Regions from separate parts of the Streptomyces sp. G5(2025) genome, predicted to be linked through region 2. Evidence: riboswitches for the same ligand, from Rfam matches in the RefSeq annotation. Region 2 holds a riboswitch; each other region holds the start of a gene.
What was found. Region 2 has a riboswitch for cobalamin ahead of metE (5-methyltetrahydropteroyltriglutamate--homocysteine S-methyltransferase). Riboswitches for the same ligand answer to the same signal wherever they lie in the genome.
Positions count from the first base shown of each region.

Region 1: linked by a shared signal. The riboswitch ahead of ACOBQB_RS23660 (ABC transporter substrate-binding protein) and the one ahead of metE (5-methyltetrahydropteroyltriglutamate--homocysteine S-methyltransferase) in region 2 are both predicted to bind cobalamin.
Region 3: linked by a shared signal. The riboswitch ahead of ACOBQB_RS23340 (CbtB domain-containing protein) and the one ahead of metE (5-methyltetrahydropteroyltriglutamate--homocysteine S-methyltransferase) in region 2 are both predicted to bind cobalamin.
Region 4: linked by a shared signal. The riboswitch ahead of ACOBQB_RS18205 (cobalamin biosynthesis protein) and the one ahead of metE (5-methyltetrahydropteroyltriglutamate--homocysteine S-methyltransferase) in region 2 are both predicted to bind cobalamin.

Region 1 covers NZ_JBMUZT010000006.1:2,841,313-2,846,127, forward strand. The annotation lists gene ACOBQB_RS23650 (ABC transporter ATP-binding protein) at 1-3, opposite strand, end outside; gene ACOBQB_RS23655 (FecCD family ABC transporter permease) at 1-1,025, opposite strand, end outside; gene ACOBQB_RS23660 (ABC transporter substrate-binding protein) at 1,097-2,056, opposite strand; cobalamin riboswitch at 2,102-2,221, opposite strand; gene ACOBQB_RS23665 (Mov34/MPN/PAD-1 family protein) at 2,224-2,646, opposite strand; gene ACOBQB_RS23670 (amino acid permease) at 2,734-4,227, opposite strand; gene ACOBQB_RS23675 (DUF2017 domain-containing protein) at 4,600-4,815, opposite strand, start outside.
Region 2 covers NZ_JBMUZT010000006.1:174,114-178,928, forward strand. The annotation lists gene proP (glycine betaine/L-proline transporter ProP) at 164-1,714, shown strand; cobalamin riboswitch at 1,801-2,023, shown strand; partial or broken gene metE (5-methyltetrahydropteroyltriglutamate--homocysteine S-methyltransferase) at 2,181-4,543, shown strand.
Region 3 covers NZ_JBMUZT010000006.1:2,779,357-2,784,171, reverse strand. The annotation lists gene ACOBQB_RS23360 (HAD-IIA family hydrolase) at 1-774, shown strand, start outside; gene ACOBQB_RS23355 (hypothetical protein) at 858-1,415, shown strand; gene ACOBQB_RS23350 (class F sortase) at 1,432-2,097, shown strand; gene ACOBQB_RS23345 (CbtA family protein) at 2,287-3,078, opposite strand; gene ACOBQB_RS23340 (CbtB domain-containing protein) at 3,102-3,323, opposite strand; cobalamin riboswitch at 3,358-3,479, opposite strand; gene ACOBQB_RS23335 (glycoside hydrolase family 6 protein) at 3,842-4,815, shown strand, end outside.
Region 4 covers NZ_JBMUZT010000006.1:1,621,403-1,626,217, reverse strand. The annotation lists gene ACOBQB_RS18210 (cobyric acid synthase) at 1-868, opposite strand, end outside; gene ACOBQB_RS18205 (cobalamin biosynthesis protein) at 865-1,818, opposite strand; cobalamin riboswitch at 1,925-2,075, opposite strand; gene ACOBQB_RS18200 (hypothetical protein) at 2,198-2,431, opposite strand; gene ACOBQB_RS18195 (inorganic phosphate transporter) at 2,444-3,745, opposite strand; gene ACOBQB_RS18190 (class II aldolase/adducin family protein) at 4,080-4,754, shown strand.

The DNA of each region.
Region 1 (4,815 bases), 2.7 Mb from region 2:
CACAGGAAGAACGGGCCGCCCGTCAACGCGGTGAGCACGCCGACCGGGATGTCCTGCGGCGCCGCGACCGTGCGGGCGGCGAGGTCGGCGGCGACCAGGAAGACCGCGCCCATCAGCGCCACCACCGGGAGCAGGGTGCGGTGGGCGGCGCCGACCAGCATGCGGGCGGCGTGCGGCACCATCAGGCCGACGAAGCCGATGGCGCCGCTGTAGGCGACGAGGACGCCGGTCAGGAGCGAGGCGAGGACGAAGACGGCGGAGCGGAAGCGGGCGGTGTCCAGGCCGAGGACGGTGGCGCCCTCCTCGCCGACGAGCAGCAGGTCCAGCGGGCGGGCGAGCGCCACCAGGAGGGCGGTACCGACGGCCAGGACGGCGCAGGGCAGGGCGAGCATGTCCCAGCGGGCGCTGCCGAGGCCGCCGAGTGTCCAGTACAGGACTTCCTTGAGGTGGTCGGCGCTGTCGGCGGTGACGAGGATGAGGCTGGTGAGGGCGGTGAGGATGTACGAGACGGCCACCCCGGCGAGGATCAGGCGGCCGGTGGCGAAGCCCCCGCCGCCGCTTCTGGCCAGGGCGTAGACCAGGACCAGGGAGATCAGCGCGCCCGCGAAGGAGGCCGCGGGGATCGTGACGGCGGTGCTGAGGGTGGTGCCCAGGCCGAAGATCCCGCCGAGCACGATCGCGCTGACGGCGCCCACGGAGGCGCCCGAGGAGACGCCGAGGAGGAACGGGTCGGCGAGAGGGTTGCGGACGAGGGCCTGGAGGACGGTGCCGATGACGGCCAGTCCGGCGCCGACGACCGCGCCGAGCAGGACCCGGGGCAGGCGGACGTCCAGCACGATGGTGCGGAACGGGGAGGGTTCCGCATGGCCGGTCAGTATCTCCAGGACCTGGCCCGGCGGGATGCGGACGGAGCCGAGGGCGAGGCCGGCGACGGTCGCTGCCGCGAGGGCCGCGGTGAGCGCCGTCAGGGTCAAGAGGCGCCGCCCCTTCGACCCCCGTCGATCGCCCTTCGGGCTCGTCCTCAAACGCCGGACGGGCTGGGATGTACCGCCCCCGGGCCGACCCGGTCCCCGGACGGGCTGGATCTTCGCGGCGCTCACAGCTGTGCCGCCAGCTTCTCCACCGCCTTCGGTGCCCGTACGCCCGTGACCACGTCCGACAGCCGCAGTACCGCGAAACGCTTGTGCTTGATGGCGGGGACGTCCGCGAGGACCGGGTCGTCGAGGAGGCGCTTCTTCTTCTGGGCGACGGTCGTGGGGCCGTAGTCGAGGATCATGATGACGTCCGGCCTGCGCTCGACGACCTTCTCCCAGGACGCGTCGCTGAAGGACTTGTCGATGTCGGCGAAGACGTTGCGGCCGCCCGCGCGCTCGATGATGTCGTTGCCGATGCCGCGGCCGCCCGCCGTGAACGCGGTCTTGTCGCCGCTGTCGTAGACGAAGACGGAGACCGGCTTCGCGCGCTTCGACTTCTTCGCGGTGGCGGCCAGTTCGCGCTTGGCCCCGCTCACCCACTTCTCGGCGCGCTCGCGCACCCCGAACGTGGCGCCGACCTCCCGCACCTCGCGGTACACGTCGTCCATGGTGACCGCGCGCTCGGCGCAGCCCTCGATGTTGAGGCGGCTCTTGATCCCGGACTTGGCGAGCGCGGAGCGGCTGCGGCCGTCGCCGGCGAGGAAGGCGCTGGCGTAACCGCCGTAGACGAAGTCGGGGTCGGCGGCGAGCAGCTTCTCGTAGGAGGGGTACTCCTTGGCGAGCACGGGGGCGGACTTGTACGCCTTCTCGTACTTCGGCAGGACCTTGTCGTCGAGGTAGGCGGTGCCGGCCAGGCGGTCCTTGAGGCCCAGTTCCAGCATCACCTCGGTAACGTGCTGGTTCATGGTGACGGCGCGCTTCGGCGGTGCGTCGTACGTGGTCTTCACACCGCAGTTGGTGACGGTGTACGGGAAGCCCGCGGCCTTGGCGGCGGGCTTGGAGTCACCGGAGTCGGACGAGCCGCAGGCTGCGAGCGGGACGAGCAGGGCCGCGGCGGTGAGCACGCGAAGGGCGCGGGACATGGCTGAACTGCCTCCTCCAGGGGATTTCCGCGTCCCCTGCGTTGTGTGGAGCCGAGACGGCAGGTCAGTTCCTGACTCCCCGCCCCCGCGAAGGGGTGGGGTCACAGTGGCGGGACCGTGCCGGGCTCGCACCGGCTTCCTGGGTCCTGCCGCCTCATGGGTGGAGCTCAGTATGCCTGTACGACCGCGACCTCTTCCTCGGTGACCTCGCCGTCCACGATCCGGTACGAGCGGAACTGGAAAGGGCCCGCGTCGTCGGTGTCCGCGGTGGAGACCAGGACGTAGTGGGCGCCGGGCTCGTTGGCGTAGCTGATGTCGGTGCGCGAGGGGTAGGCCTCGGTCGCGGTGTGCGAGTGGTAGATGACCACCGGCTCCTCGTCGCGGTCGTCCATCTCGCGGTAGAGCTTGAGCAGGTCACCCGAGTCGAACTCGTAGAACGTGGGCGAGCGCGCGGCGTTCAGCATCGGGATGAAGCGCTCGGGGCGGCCGGTGCCCGCCGGGCCCGCGACCACGCCGCACGCCTCGTCGGGGTGGTCCTGGCGCGCGTGCGCGACGATCTGGTCGTGGAGGGCCTGGGTGATGGTCAGCATGGCAGTCAGGATAAGCAGAGGGCCCGCGCCGTACCGAAGTGTGGTACGTGCGGGCCCATATGCTGGACAGTGGCCTCTCCGGGGAGGTCAGTCCTTGGTGACGGGGGCGCTGTCCGCGCCGATCTTGCGCTTGTTGAACGCGGCGGCCTGCGGGTTGCGGCTCTTGAGGATCAGGTAGGAGACGCCGAGGATCGCGGCCCAGACCGGAGCGGCGTACAGCGAGATCCGCGCGTCCTTGTCGACGCCCATCATCACGATGACCATGCCGATGAACAAAAGCGCGAACCAGCTGGTGTACGGGGCTCCCGGCGCCCGGAAGGTGGACTGCGGCAGCTCGCCGCGGTCGGCCTTGCGGCGGTAGCGGATCTGGCAGGCCAGGATCATGATCCAGGCCCACATGCCGGAGATGGTGGCGAAGGAGACGACGTAGTTGAACGCCTCGCCCGGCCACTGGTAGTTGATCCAGACGCCGACCAGCATGAACGCGGCGGAGAACGTGGTGCCGACCAGCGGCAGGCCGTTCTTCGTGAGCTTGGTGAAGAACTTCGGGCCCTGGCCGTTGAGCGCGAGGTCGCGCAGCATGCGGCCGGTGGAGTACATGCCGGAGTTGCAGGAGGAGAGCGCGGCGGTGAGGACCACGAAGTTCACGATCGCGGCGCCGACGCCGAGGCCCATCTTCTCGAAGGCCGCGACGAACGGCGAGACGCCGGGCTGGAAGTGCGTCCACGGGACGACCGACAGGATCATGATCAGCGCGCCGACGTAGAAGACGGCGATGCGCCACGGCACGGTGTTGATGGCCTTGGGCAGGACGGTCTTCGGGTCCTTGGACTCGCCCGCGGTGACGCCGACGAGCTCGACGGCGAGGAAGGCGAACATCACGATCTGGAGCGTCATCAGCGTGGAGCCGATGCCGTTGGGGAAGAAGCCGCCCTGGTTCCACAGGTGGGCCACGGTCGCGGTGTCACCGGCGTCGGAGAAGCCGATGGTGAGGATGCCGATGCAGATCAGGATCATGCCGATGATGGCGGTGACCTTGACCATCGAGAACCAGAACTCCAGCTCACCGAAGAGCTTCACGGAGATGAGGTTCGCGCCGTACAGGATGACCGTGAAGATGAGCGCGTACGCCCATTGTGGAACGGATCCGTGTGTCCAGTACTGCATGTACTGGGCGGCTGCGGTGACTTCGGTGATGCCGGTGACGACCCAGAAGAGCCAGTACGTCCAGCCGGTCACGAAGCCGAAGAACGGGCCCATGAACTCGCGCGCGTACTCCGAGAAGGAGCCCGACACGGGGCGGTACATGAGGAGCTCGCCGAGCGCCCGCATGATGAAGAAGATGACGAGGCCCGCGATGGCGTACGCCAGGATGAGGCTGGGTCCGGCCTTGTGGATGGCCTTGCCCGCGCCGAGGAACAGGCCGGTGCCGATGGCACCGCCGATCGCGATCATCTGGATCTGCCGGGCTCCCAGACCGCGCTGGTAGCCCTCGCCCTCGCCGGACGGGCCGCCTGCGGCCTCCACGGCACCATTGCCGTCGTGCCCGTCGTGCTGCTCTTCGACCTGCACTGAGGTCATGGTGACGCCTTTCTCCATGCTGATCCGCGCCCGCGTCTCGCGTTGATGGCTGCGGATCAGGTCCTGATCCCCCCGGATATGTATGGAGTGCTACCGGCGGTCTGCCGGTCCGAGCGCCCTCGGTGACATGGGTGGCGTCACCGAGTGGTCGTGAAGATTTATCACGGCGGCAACAGTGAGGGAATCAGCCACCTGTGACGCACACCACAGGAAGAAGCGGACAAAGGCCTCTTCACGCCGCAAACACGGGCAATGAAGTGACGGGATCGTTATCCGGATTTGAGCGTCCGCTGAGCGAACGACCCGTCACGTGAACGGAAGGTGTCCAGTACAGCAAATTTCGCTGTCCTCTGCACCGGATTTCGGTCCGGCTCAGTCCAGCAACGTCCCGACCAGCGTCTCCTGCAATCCGCCCAGCCAGAGATAGGCCATCACCATCGGCTTGCGGGGGTCGGAGTCGGGGAGCCGGTAGAGCAGATCGGCGTCCTCCTCGTCGGTGACCTCCAGGCGGGTGCCGATCGCGAGCCGGAGGTCGTTGAGGGCGCCCAGCCAGTGCCGCGACTCCTCCACCGACAGTTTCAGGACGGC
Region 2 (4,815 bases):
TGCCGGTCCTTCCGGTTCGGTCTAATTTGCGTGGATACGACTCTTTCTCGGCCGACCAGAGGAGAGAAACTCCATGGTGAAAGGCCTTCCGCGTGGAAAGGCCCGCCAGTCTCGTGGGCCGGAGGCGGATGCCACGCGCTCGTCGCGTTCGGCGACGGACCGCATGGCGCGTACGCTGCTGCGGCGCCGGAAGAAGGCGCTCAGCGCCGAGGACGTGATGGTCTCGGACCGTCCCAAGGTGCGACGCGCGGTGACAGCCGCGGCGCTCGGCAACACCATGGAGTGGTTCGACTTCGGCGTCTACGCCTATCTGGCGGGCACGATCGGCAAGGTCTTCTTCCCTGCCAGCTCGCCGGGCGTCCAGGTCGTCGCCGCCTTCGCCACCTTCGCCGCGGCGTTTCTCGTCCGGCCCCTGGGCGGGCTCGTGTTCGGGCCGCTCGGTGACCGTATCGGCCGGCAGCGGGTGCTCGCGGCGACCATGATCATGATGGCCGTGAGCACCTTCGCGGTCGGGCTGCTGCCCACGTACGCCTCGATCGGATTCGCCGCCCCGCTGCTGCTCCTCGTATGCCGGCTGGTCCAGGGTTTCTCCACGGGCGGCGAGTACGCCGGTGCCACCACCTACATCGCCGAGTACGCGCCCGACCAGCGGCGCGGATTCCTCGGCAGCTGGCTCGACTTCGGCACCTTCATCGGCTACTCCCTGGGCTCCGGCCTGGTCACCGTCCTCACGCTGGCTCTCGGGTCCGACGGCATGGAGAGCTGGGGCTGGCGCATTCCCTTCTTCGTCGCGGGGCCGCTCGGACTCATCGGCCTGTACATGCGCGTGAAGCTGGAGGAGACGCCCGCTTTCCAGCAGGAGGCGGCGTCCGCCGCGGCCGAGCGGGAAGTCGTCCACCAGCGGGGCGAGAGCGACCCCGTCGAGCAGGCCCGCCAGTCCGGCAAGGGCCGTCTCAAGGAGATCTTCACCCGTCACTGGCAGGCGGTGCTGATCTGCATGGGGCTTGTGCTGCTCTACAACGTCACGAACTACATGGTGACGTCGTATCTCCCCACCTTCATGACGGTGACGCTGGGAGAGAGCGACACCACGGCGCAGCTGCTGGTGCTCGGCACCATGCTGCTGGTGGCGCTCGCCATCACCACCGTGGGCCGCAGTTCGGACCGGTGGGGCAGACGCCCGATGTTCATGGCGGGCAGCATCGCGCTGATGGTGCTCGCCGTCCCGGCGTTCCTGCTGATCCGAGAAGGCGGCATCCTCATGCCCGCCTTCGGGTGCGCGATCCTCGGTCTGCTCCTGGTCTGCTTCGCGGGCACGGCCGCGGCCACACTGCCCGCCCTGTTCCCCACGCGTCTGCGGTACGGCGCCCTGTCGATCTCGTACAACATCTCCGTCTCCCTCTTCGGCGGCACCACCCCGCTGCTCGCCTCCTACCTGGTCGACTCCACCGGCAACACCCTCGTGCCCGCCTTCTACTTGATGGTGGCGGGCGCGATCGGCCTGGTGTCGACGTTCTTCCTGCACGAGACGGCCGGACGGCCGCTGCGCGGCTCCGGGCCCATGGTGGAGACGCAGGACGAGGCCCGCGAGTTGGTGGCGCGCAGCCGCGCGGAGGCGGGGCGCCACGCGCGTGACGTGTGGCTGCGCCTGTGGCATCCGCGCGGCGGGCGCGGGCGGGACGACAGCAAGAGGTCCGGCGGACGCGGGGAGTGACGGGGCGGGGAGTGACGGGGGCGGGGTGGTGCGGGGCGGCGAGCGTTGTGCCGTCAACAGGCGGAGACGTGCTGGTACGTGTGCGTGTACGGTACGGGTGCAGCTGGTTCGCCCTGTCCGCCAGACAGGCGCGTCGCAAGAGGGAACCCGGTGGGAATCCGGGACTGCCCCGCAGCGGTGAGCGGAAACGACAGCCGTCATACGCACTGGACCCGGCCGGGTCCGGGAAGCGACGGCCAGTAGGTGTCCGCCGGGAGACCGGCGGACGGGTCCGCGAGTCCGAAGACCTGCCACTGCCCGTGCGCCGACGCGCGCGGAGACCTCGGTGACCTCGTGGGTGGGTCGGCGTACAGATCAGGTGGCACACGCGAGGGCACAGCGGCGTGGTCCGCCCGGTCGGCCATCCCTTCGCGCCTTCGATCCTTCGCCGGGGTCTTTCGGAGAGACACTCGCGAAGGAGAGTTCCGTGACCACCGGACTTACGGCCGCCACAGCCAGGGCCACCGTGTACGGCTACCCACGCCAAGGCCCCCACCGGGAACTGAAGAAGGCCATCGAGGGCTACTGGCAGGGCCGCGTGGACGCCGACGCCCTGCGGGCCGTCGCCGCCGACCTCCGCCGGGCCACGTGGCGGCAGCTCGCCGACGCCGGTATCCATGAGGTGCCGACCGGCGACTTCTCCTACTACGACCACGTCCTGGACACCAGCGTCATGGTCGGCGCGATCCCCGACCGCCACCGTGCCGCCATCGAAGCCGGCCTTCCCCGAGCTCGCGGCCTCGCTCGACCAGGGGATGCTCCCTCGACGGCTACTTCGCGATGGCCCGCGGCACCCAGGACGTGGCGCCGCTGGAGATGACCAAGTGGTTCGACACCAACTACCACTATCTCGTTCCCGAACTCGGCCCCGGCACCGTCTTCTCCGCCGACTCCACCAAGCAGGTCGCCGAGTTGAAGGAGGCGCTCGCCCTCGGCCACACGCCGCGCCCGGTGCTGGTCGGCCCGGTCACCTTCCTGCTCCTGGCCAAGCCGGCCCCTGGCGTCGCTGCGGACTTCCAGCCGTTGACCCTCCTGGACCGGCTGCTGCCGGTGTACGCGGAGGTGCTCGCCGACCTGCGGGCGGCCGGCGCCGCGTGGGTGCAGTTGGACGAGCCCGCCCTCGTCCAGGACCGGACCCCCGCCGAACTGAACGCCGCGGCCCGCTCCTACCGTGCGCTGGGCGCGCTCGCCGACCGGCCGAAGATCCTGGTCGCCTCCTACTTCGACCGGCTCGGCGAAGCCCTGCCCGTTCTGGCCAAGGCGCCCGTGGAGGGGCTGGCGCTGGACTTCACCGGTCCCGCCGCGGCGAACCTCGACGACCTCGCCGCTGTCGGCGGGCTGCCCGGCAAGCGGCTGGTGGCGGGCGTGGTGAACGGCCGCAATGTGTGGATCAACGACCTGGAGAAGTCGCTGTCCACCCTCGGCACGCTGCTCGGCCTGGCCGACCGGGTGGACGTGGCCGCCTCCTGCTCCCTGGCGCACGTCCCGCTGGACGCCTCGGCGGAGCGCGACCTCGACCCGCAGGTCGCCCGCTGGCTGGCCTTCGCCCGCCAGAAGACCGGCGAGATCGTCACCCTGGCCCGCGGGTTGGCGCAGGGCACCGACACCATCGCGGCCGAACTCGCCGCGAACCGCGCCGCCCTGGCGTCCCGGGCCGGTTCCGCCCTCACCCACGACCCAGCGGTACGCGCCCGCGCCACGGCTGTCACCGACGCCGAAGGGCGACGCTCGCAGCCGTACCCGGAACGGGCGGCCGCCCAGCACGCCCACCTCGGACTGCCGCTGCTGCCCACGACCACCATCGGCTCCTTCCCCCAGACGACCGCGCTGCGCACCGCGCGGGCCGACCTGCGCGCGGGCCGCATCGACACCGCGGCGTACGAGAAGCGCGTCGAGGCGGAGATCCGTGAGGTCGTCTCCTTCCAGGAGGAGGCCGGCATCGACGTCCTCGTGCACGGCGAGCCCGAACGCAATGACATGGTCCAGTACTTCGCCGAGCAGCTCACCGGCTACCTCGCCACTCGGCACGGCTGGGTCCAGTCCTACGGCACCCGCTACGTCCGCCCGCCGATCCTGGCCGGTGACGTCTCGCGCCCCGGGCCCATGACGGTGCGCTGGACGGCGTACGCCCGGTCGCTGACCCGTCGTCCGGTCAAGGGCATGCTCACCGGCCCGGTCACCATGCTCGCCTGGTCCTTCGTCCGCGACGACCAGCCCCTCGCCGAGACCGCCCGCCAGGTCGCCCTCGCCCTGCGCGACGAGGTCGGCGACCTGGAGGCGGCCGGTACGCCGGTCATCCAGGTGGACGAGCCCGCGCTGCGCGAGACCCTCCCGCTGCGGGCCGCCGGGCGCGGCGCCTACCTGGCCTGGGCCACGGAGGCGTTCCGCCTCGCCACGAGCGGCGTCCGCCCGGACACCCAGATCCACACCCACATGTGCTACGCCGAGTTCGGCGACATCGTCCAGGCCATCGACGACCTCGACGCCGACGTCATCAGTCTGGAGGCGGCCCGCTCCCACATGCAGGTCGCACGCGAGCTGGCGGCGCACGGCTACCCGCGCGGGGCCGGTCCCGGCGTCTACGACATCCACTCACCGCGTGTCCCCGGCGCAGGGGAGGCGGCCGCCCTGCTCCGTAAGGGACTTGAGGCCATTCCGGCCGAGCGGTTGTGGGTCAACCCGGACTGCGGTCTGAAGACCCGGAGTTGGCCCGAGGTCCGCGCCTCCCTAGAGAACCTGGTCGCCGCGGCCAGGCAAGTGCGCTCCTCGCTCGCCCTCGACTCCTCCTGAGCACCGCCCCCCCACGTCCGGCGGCGGCGTCCCGTTGCCGGGCGTAGGGGGGCAGCGCCGTTCTCAGGTCCGCTGCCCTGACCGGTTGGGGTCGGGCGTCTGCTCGATCCATGAGACGAGCACACATGTGAGGGGCCCGTCCGCGTCATACGCGGACGGGCCCCTGTCGAGCGCCGGGCAGGCCTTGCACCTGCATTTCCCCGCAGGAAGCGGGGCGTCTTTCCTTGGACCACCAACGCATCGCCGACCGCGGTGAGTTGCCGCGACCAGGT
Region 3 (4,815 bases), 2.6 Mb from region 2:
GAGCGCAAGCCCATCGAATCGTGGCTCACCGACATGGACGGCGTGCTCATTCACGAGGGCGTCCCGATCCCGGGCGCCGACACGTTCATCAAGAAGCTGCGCGATTCCGGCAAGCCCTTCCTGGTGCTGACCAACAACTCCATCTACACCGCGCGCGACCTCCAGGCCCGGCTCACCCGCATGGGCCTCGAAGTGCCCGTCGAGAACATCTGGACCTCCGCGCTGGCCACCGCCAAGTTCCTGGACGACCAGCGCCCCGGCGGCACGGCCTACGTCATCGGCGAGGCGGGCCTGACCACGGCCCTGCACGACATCGGGTACGTCCTGACCGACCACGACCCGGATTACGTGGTGCTCGGCGAGACCCGCACGTACTCCTTCGAGGCCATGACGAAGGCCGTCCGCCTCATCAACGGCGGAGCCCGCTTCATCTGCACCAACCCCGACGAGACGGGCCCCTCCACCGAGGGCCCGCTGCCCGCCACGGGCGCCGTGGCCGCGCTGATCACCAAGGCGACCGGCAAGAACCCGTACTTCGCGGGCAAGCCGAACCCCCTGATGATGCGGACCGGGCTGAACGCCATCGGGGCCCACTCGGAGACCAGCGCGATGATCGGCGACCGCATGGACACCGACGTCCTCGCCGGGCTTGAGGCGGGCATGGAGACGTTCCTGGTGCTGACCGGGCTGACGTCGCGGCGCGACATCGACACGTACCCCTTCCGGCCGTCCACCGTCGTGGACTCCATCGCCGACCTGGTCGAGCGGGTCTAGACCGCCGCACGGCCCCCGTTTGACCGCTGCCGGGATGCGGGGGGCGGGGCACGGCGTGAACCTCGTAGGACAGGAGGTTCACGATGCGTATATGTTCCCTCGCTCCTCGTGCGGCCGGCGTGGCCGGCGTGGCCGTCCTTGTCATGGTCGCCCTGCCCGGCGGTGGGGCCGCGGCCCACGAGAACGGTTCCGTGGACGCCACCGTCACCCCCGCCGACGCCGCGGCCGGCGCCTCCGTGGAGGTGAGAGTGACCGGCTGCGAGGGCGCCACCGGATCGGCGGGATCGGGGGCCTTCGAGGGGGAGGCGCGCCTCGCCGGGCGGGGCGGCGACGATCTCCACGGCACCGCCAGGATCCGCAAGGGCGTCACCGGGTCCTACGAACTCACCGTCATCTGCGACGGCCACCCCCACCAGGGCGTCGGCACCGTCCGGGTGGCCCAGCGGAACACCGAGCCGACCGCGCCGGTGCGCGCCGGTGGCGGCGGCACCGCCCACCTGACCTCGGCGGTGTCCGCGGAGCCCGACGGGGCCGACGAGGCGGGCCCCGGTACCCGGCACGCCGTGATCGGCCTGATCCTCGCCGGGGTCGCGGCGGTCGCCGTGGCGTTCCGCAGCGTCCGCCGGCGCCGCTCCGAGTGACGGGCGGGGCGTGAGCGTGTCCGGCGGCGAACGCCCGCCCGGGTCCGGACGCCTGCTGACCGGCGTCGCCTGGGCGGTCCTCCTGGTGGGGCTCGCGCTGTGGGGCAGCGGGGTCGCGAACCTGCCCGGCGGCCTGTCCGGGCCCGCGACCGGCGACGTGGCGGCGGTCGGCCGCCCCCACGCCGTCGAACTGCCGCCCGCCCACACACCGTTGGCGCCCGCCCGGCCGCAGCGCGTCGAGGTGCCCTCCCTGAAGGTCGGCGCCCCGGTGACCGCCCGCGGCCTCGATGCCCGGGGCGCGATCGACCCGCCGCCGTTCGCCCAAGGGGACACCGTCGGCTGGTACGGCGGCGGGACCCGCCCCGGCGCCCCCGGCGCGGCGCTCTTCGTCGGCCACGTCGACACCGAGACCGACCCCGCCGTCTTCTACGACCTCAGCGCGGCGCGCCCCGGCGAGAGGATCGACGTGACCCGCGACGACGGCACCGTCGCCGAGTTCACGATCGACGACGTCCAGGTCGTCACCAGCGACCGCTTCGACGCACGAAAGGCCTACGGCCCCCACGAGGAGGGCCGCGCCGAACTGCGCCTCATCACCTGCGGCGGCACCTTCGACAGGGCCGCCCGCGCCTATACGGCGAACGTGATCGTTTCGGCGTACCTGACCGGGGTGCGGCGTTAGACCGGTGGTCAGGGGAGTCCGAGGGCTGTGGCGGCTCGGTGGTCCGACGGCCGTGCCGCGGGCATGTCGCGGGCGGCGCCGGGTGGCGAGCGGTGGCGCCGCCCGCCGCCGGGGCGCGCCTGATCACGTGCGGCGCGCACCTTCGGCAGGGGCGCGCTCCCGGGTCACCCGCACCTGCCGAGGAGCCCGCTAGGCGGCCTGCCGGCCGGTCAGCGGCGGGGCCGGAGCGGGAGCCGCGGCGGCGCCTTTCGCCGCGCGCACGCCGAGGCCGCCGAAGACCGCCGCGAACACCGCCCACAGCAAGGCGTGCGAGGCGAGCGACAGCATGCGGAAGTCCCACAGCAACGACGCGTCGACCGGCACCGGGTCGGGGTTGCCCGGCAGCAGGAACAGCACCGCGAGGACGGCGACCGCGGTGAGGGCCGTCGCGATGTGCCGCACCGGTTCGGGGTGCGCGGCGAGGCGCACGTACACCTGGCGCACCAGGAACATGCCGAGCACGCCGATGGCGACCGAGGCGAGCCACAGCGCCTGGCGGTCGCCGACGGTGCCCGCGTCGCCGACGCCCGGCGGGTTCGCCGGATAGCGCAGCCCGGGCAGGAGGGAGACCGCGAGGAAGGCGGCGGCGGAGAAGGCCAGCGCGCGTGGCCACGGCAGCGCGCGCGGATCACGCCGGTGCACCGCGGCGTACGCGACGGCGAACAGCACGCCGAGGGCCAGGCCCGCGACGAGGGCGGTGACGACCAGGCCGCCGTGCTGGGTGGAGCGGCTGAACAGCTCTTCGTGGTGCTGGACGGCCTGCGCGGCGCCGTGCCCGTGTTCCTGGGCGGCCGCGCGTTTCTCCTCGGCGCGGATCGCGCGGTCCATCAACGGCTCGGCGAGCAGCAGCGAGAAGAGGCCGGCGGTGAGACCCGCCGCTCCGCCCGCGGCCAGGCCGCGGACGAGCAGGGGGAGTACGGGGGACGAGGGTGCTGAGGGCATGGTGCTGGTGTCCGTCCGCCCGGTCAGTGGCACGGGGCACCGAAGAGGTGCCGGCCGTCGTGCGCGAACTCGTGGAGGTAGTCGCCGGTCGCCGAGATCAGCGAGCCGTTGTCCATGAACACGGCGTAGAGCGCGATGAGCGCGATGACCGCGGCGGCCGAGGCGATCAGCCAGTCGCGGGTCTGCGTCACGGCGGCCTGGCTCGCCGTGGTGTCGGTGTGCGGAGCTGCGGAGTGCAGGGACATACCGGTGGGCCTCCTTCTGGGGTTTCCACGCCCCATGGCAGGAGGACGACGGTTCAGTTCCTGACTTCCGCGTACGAGCGTGCGTACGTGGTCACAGTGGCGGGACCGCCCCGGATTCGCACCGGGTTCCTGTCAAACCGTCGCCTCGATGTATGGACTTGTCGTCACGGAGAGTCCCAGCGCGTCGCGTCTCTGTCAACACCCCCCAGGTCCTGGGCGGTCCTGCTGACCGCCGGGCTCACCTGCCCGATCGGCGGCCCGCTCCCCCGGGAGCCGCCGACCGGGCCGGTCCTCGACCGCGCGCGCACGAGCCGCGGGAGGAACCCGGCGCCGGCGCGGGAGGTTCACGGGCAGGCCGTCCCGGTTCCGTAAATGGCCCACAGGGCCAGGCGGTTGGGCCGTGCCACAGACTCTAGGGCGAATGCGCGCGGCGGCCTAGAGGCAGCCGTGAGCACCTCGTGGGCCGGGGGACCCTGTGTCAGGATTGAGATACGGACAGTGCGCCCAAGGGGGAGTGGATGTACCGAAATGACACCGGCCGCGGACGTCGTTTCGCGGCCAGGGGGGTGCGGACCGGGGTGGCGCTCGCGGGGGCCGCGCTCCTCCTTTCCGCGTGCTTCTCCTCCGGTGGCGACCCGGAGGAGAACACGTCGGGACCGCCCCCGAAACAGCAGCCCAAGAGCCAGGACCCGTACTGGGTCAACCCGGAGGGGACCGCCGCCAAGCAGGTCGCCGCGTACGAGAAGGACGGCGCGAAGGACGACGCCGAACTGACCCGGAAGATCGCCCGGCAGCCGGTCGCCGAGTGGCTCGTCCCGGAGAACGCGCAGGACCAGGCGCGCGGCTTCACGGAGGCCGCGGAGAAGGCCGACCGGGACGCCCTGTTGGTCCTCTACAACATCCCGCACCGCGACTGCGGCCAGTACTCGGGCGGCGGCGCGGCCGACGGCGACGCCTACCGCGCGTTCGTCGACCAGGTCGCCCGGGGCATCGGCGACCGGCGTGCCACGGTGATCCTGGAGCCGGACGCGGTGCTGCACATGGTCGACAACTGCACGCCCGAGCAGTTCCACGAGGAGCGCTACGACCTCCTCAGGGGCGCCATCGAGAAGCTCAAGTCCTTGAAGAACACGAAGGTGTACCTGGACGCGGGCAACGCGGGCTGGCAGAACCCCGACTCGCTCTGGGAGCCCCTGAAGCGGTCCGGCGTCGAGCAGGCCGACGGCTTCTCGGTCAACGTCTCCAACTTCCAGACCACCGAGGCCAGTACGGAGTTCGGCAAGAGGCTCTCGGCGAAGATCGGCGGCAAGCCGTTCGTCATCGACACGGGGCGCAATGGCAAAGGGCCTTACGACAAGGGCAAGGACCCGTGGTGCAACCCGCCGGGGCGGGCGCTCGGCGAGACGCCCACGACGAAGACGGACGACCCGCTCGTCGACGCGTACCTGTGGATCAAGCGGCCGGGGGAGTCCGACGGGACGTGCCGGGGCGG
Region 4 (4,815 bases), 1.4 Mb from region 2:
ACCGCACGACGACACCCGGCTCGGCGGCCAGCGCGTCCACGTCCGTGAAGTTGGACATCAGCGGCACCGCGCACACGGCGACCCGCAGCACGTCCTCACCGACCGGCGGCGCCACCACGGACTCGCGCACGGCACCCCGCAGCGAGACCCGCAGCCCGTCCTCCTCGTCGATGCCCAGCCCGTGCTGGAAGGGCAGCACACCGAACGTGCGGCGCCCGGTCAGCTCGTACAGCATGTCGAGACCCGGTTCGAGGAGCGAGACATCGCCCCGGAACTTGTTGACCAGATACCCCGCGACCAGCTCCTGGTCGGCCGCGCTCAGCAGCGCCGTCGTCCCGAAGAACGACGCGAACACCCCGCCGCGGTCGATGTCCCCGACCACCAGGACGGGGAAGCGGGCGGCCCGCGCGATGCCCATGTTCACGATGTCGGTGCGCCGCAGGTTGATCTCGGCGGGACTGCCCGCGCCCTCACAGATCACGGCGTCATACGTGCCCCGCAGTTCTTCCAGGCACCCCACGACGGTCTCCAGCAGCGCCCCCTGGCGCCCTCCGTGGTAGCCACGGGCGCTCATCTCGCCCACCGGCTTGCCCATCAGCACGACCTGGCTGGAGCGGTCGCTGCCCGGCTTGAGGAGTACGGGGTTCATCAGGGCGCTCGGCTCGACGCGGGCGGCCTGCGCCTGCATGGCCTGCGCCCGCCCGATCTCGGCGCCCTCGCGGGTGACGAAGGAGTTCAGGGACATGTTCTGCGCCTTGAACGGCGCGACGGACACGCCCTTGCGGGCCAGCCACCGGCAGATCCCGGCGGTGACGACGCTCTTCCCGGCGTCCGAGGTGGTCCCGGCGACCAGCAGTCCACCACTCATGCGTTTCTCCCTGCCTTCGCCGACCGCAGCGCCCGGCGGGCCGCCACCGCGACCCCCAGCGCCAGCCAGCTGACCCGCCGCGACAGCCGCACGGCCCGTTCGATGTCCGCCACGCGCACGTCCCGCCCGTCCGCGTTCAGTACAGGCCGGTGCTCGACCCGCCCGCCGTACGAGAGGGTCCCACCGAGCCGTACGCCGAGCGCCCCCGCGAAGGAGGCCTCCACCGGCCCGGCGTTGGGGCTCGGATGCTTCGCGGCATCCGCGCGCCATGCCCGCACCGCCCCCGAGGGCGAGCCCCCGGCCAGCGCCGCGAGCCCCGCGGTGAGCCGCGCCCCCGGCCAGCCGAGGACGTCGTCGAGCCGGGCGGAGGCCCAGCCGTACCGCCGGTACCTGGGCGACTTGTGCCCGACCATGGCGTCGAGGGTGTTGACGGCGCGGAAGGCGACGAGCCCCGGCACCCCGCCGACAGCACCCCACACCAGCGCGCCGACCACCGCGTCGGAGGTGTTCTCGGCGACGGACTCGACGACGGCACGGGCGATGCCGTCGGAGTCCAGCGCCTGCGGGTCACGTCCGCACAGATGAGGCAGCCGCTCCCGGGCCACCTCGATGTCCCCGGCGTCGAGCGCGCCGCCGATGGCCCGCGCCTCACGCCCGAGCGAGGTCCCGCCGACCACGGCCCACGTCGCGGCGGCGGTCAGCGCGACGGATGCGGCGGGGGAGCGGCGTACGAGAGAAGCGGCGAGGGCGGCGGCACCGGCAGCGCCCCCGGCGCACACCGCGGTGTGCAGCGCGCCCCACCCGCGGTGGTCGCGCCACAGCACACGCTCGACGGCGCCCGCCACACGCCCGAACCCGGCGACCGGATGGCCCCGGCGGGGATCGCCGAGCAGCAGGTCACCGAGGAGGCCGGCGGCGGCGCCGTACGCGAAGTCGCGATCGGCACTCATGGGTCAGCCCGTCGCTGTGCCGGGCAGGGAGCTCACGCTCGGGAACAGGTCCGGCAACGGGCGGCCGCGCATGGCGATATGTCCTCACTCAGGGTGTCCGCGCCCTGGTTCGACGTGATCGGCGGCGAGAGTTCCTGGCTTCCGGGCGCGTCGGGGACGGCTGCCCGGTGACAGTGGCGGGACCGCGCCGGATTCGCACCGGCTTCCTCTTCTGCCGCCGTAGTTGGCCCCGGCAGTCCACCACGCCCCGCGAACGCCCGTCAACTCGCCGTTGACCTGCGGCGGGAGAGTGTGCGGAGCCCCACAGCCGAGCTCCACATACGGCGGTGGGGTGCGGGACGTGTGATCACGTCCCGCACCCCACCGTGAACCGCTGTCGTCAGGCGACGATCAGATAGATGCCGTACGCCACGGCCGCCGCGCACAGCGCGAAGCAGGCGTACGCGCCGGTGCGCGCCAGCGCCACGGAACCGCCGGAGCCGCCGGCGGACGCGGCCGCCGTCTCCTGCTTGGAGAGACCGATGATGCCGAGGGTGAACAGGCCCACGAGAGCCACCGTCACGGCGAGGCTGACTCCGAAGACGGAGCCGAGAGCTGCCCAGTCGATGTTCATGCTGATGTGTCCTTACACCGTCGCGGGCCGGGCGGGGTCCGCCATGGCGCCGGTCGTGGTCGAGGTGGGGGCCGAGATGGTGGCCTTGACCGGGTCGTCGGAGGAGGCGCCGACGGCGGCCAGCGCGCCCGCCGGGGGCGGCTGGACGGCGGCGATCGCGGTGGTGACCACGCCCGCGGGCTCGGCGCCCGTGGTGGTGGCGTCGTCGCGGATCTCATCGTCGGTGACGTTGGTGTGGGTGACGGCGTTGCGCCGCGAGAGCACCCAGATGACGGCCGAGCCCGCGATGAGGAGGGCGGCGGTGACCGCGACGCCCCAGGGGCCCTGCTTGGTGAGGAACTCGGCGCCCGCGCCGACCAGACCGGCGGCCGGCAGGGTCAGACCCCAGGCGACGAACATCCGGGTCGCGGTCGACCAGCGGACGACGCCGCCCTTGCGGCCGAGGCCCGCGCCCATGACGGCGCCGGAGCAGGACTGGGTGGTGGAGAGCGAGAAGCCCAGGTGGGAGGAGGCCAGGATGACCGTCGCGGCGCTGGTCTGGGCGGCGAAGCCCTGCTGCGGCTGGAGGTCGGTGAGGCCCTTGCCCATGGTGCGGATGATGCGCCAGCCGCCGAGGTAGGTGCCGAGCGCGATGGCGACACCGGCGGAGACGATGACCCACATCGGGGGGTTCGCGCCGGGGTTGAGGACACCGCCCGTGACCAGGGCGAGCGTGATGATGCCCATGGTCTTCTGCGCGTCGTTCGTGCCGTGCGCCAGGGAGACGAGGCCCGCGGAGGCGATCTGGCCGGCGCGGTAGCCCTTGGCGGTGGCCTTGGTGTCGGTGTTGCGGCCGATGCGGTACGTCAGGCGCGTCGCCAGCGTCGCGGCGAGACCCGCCACGAGCGGTGCGGCGAGGGCCGGGATGAGGACCTTGGTGACGACGGTGCCGCCGTTGATCGACGACCAGCCCATCGACATGACCGCGGCGCCGATGAGGCCGCCGAAGAGGGCGTGGGAGGAGCTGGAGGGCAGGCCCACCAGCCAGGTCAGCAGGTTCCAGAGGATCGCGCCGACGAGCGCGGCGAAGATGACCTCTGTCTTGAGGCCGTCCTCGTTGACGATCCCGCCTGAGATCGTCTTGGCGACTTCGACGGAGAGGAAGGCTCCGACGAGGTTCAGCACGGCGGACATGGCCACCGCCGTCTTGGGCTTGAGAGCGCCGGTCGAGATGGTCGTCGCCATCGCGTTGGCAGTGTCGTGGAAACCGTTCGTGAAATCGAACACGAGAGCGGTGACGATCACGATCCCGAGGAGAAGCGTGATGTGTTCCATTTACCCAGGCTTCTGTTGGACGTCAGTGGCATGTGGAACGTAGGCAACCTGGGTGAACGGAAAGTGAACTGGGCCGGGCGGTGCGGTGACCCAAAACGGAGTGCCGCCTCTCCTTATCGACCAGGTGTCTGCGAGCGATCGTACGGAGCGTGGGCGCGAGCCCCCTAATCCAGCCGGAGTGTCGCCTTCCACCACTCTCCCGCGCGCCCTCGCGCACCCCCTTCCCGCGCCCCAAACGGAATGGCGCGCCGAGCCCTCCAAGAGACCGATGTCACTCCGCCCGGGGCCCGGCGGGGGCCTACAGCGCCACGCTCCCGGCTGGCAGGATCGCCCCATGACTGAGCAGCGGCAGGGCACGGAACGGGACGCCGTCGGGCGGGCGTGGGACGAGCTGGTCGACACGGCCCGCAGGACGGTGGCGGACGGCCTGGTCGTCGGCACCTCGGGCAATGTCTCCGTACGGGTCGGCGACACGGTCCTGGTCACCCCGAGCGGGGTCCCTTACGACCGGCTGCGGCCCGAGGACGCGCTCGGCGTCGACCTCGAAGGGCGGCGGGTCATCGGCCACCTCGCGCCGACCAGCGAGCTGCCGATGCACCTCGCGATCTACCGCACCACCGGCGCGACGGCGGTGGTCCACACCCACGCGGTCCACGCCACGGCCGTCTCCATGCTGGTCCCCGAGCTGCCCGCGGTCCACTACATGACCGGCGTCCTCGGCGGCCCCGTCCGCGTCGCCCCCTACGCGCTCTACGGCACCGAGGAACTGGCCGAGCACATGCTCCGCGCGCTGAGCGACCGCACGGGATGCCTCCTCCAGAACCACGGGACGATCACCTACGGAGACTCCCTGTCCCAGGCGTACGACCGCACGGCACAGCTGGAGTGGATGTGCCGCCTGTGGCTCACGGCCACCTCGGTCCCGGGCCACACCCCGGCCCTCCTGACCGCCGCCCGCCTCCGCGAGGCCCAGGAGAAGCTACGGGGGTACGGGCAGCAGACGCCTTGACGGGCACCCGTCCCCGCACGCAGCCAGCCGGGTCACTCCGCGGGCACCGCCCACTGGCCGC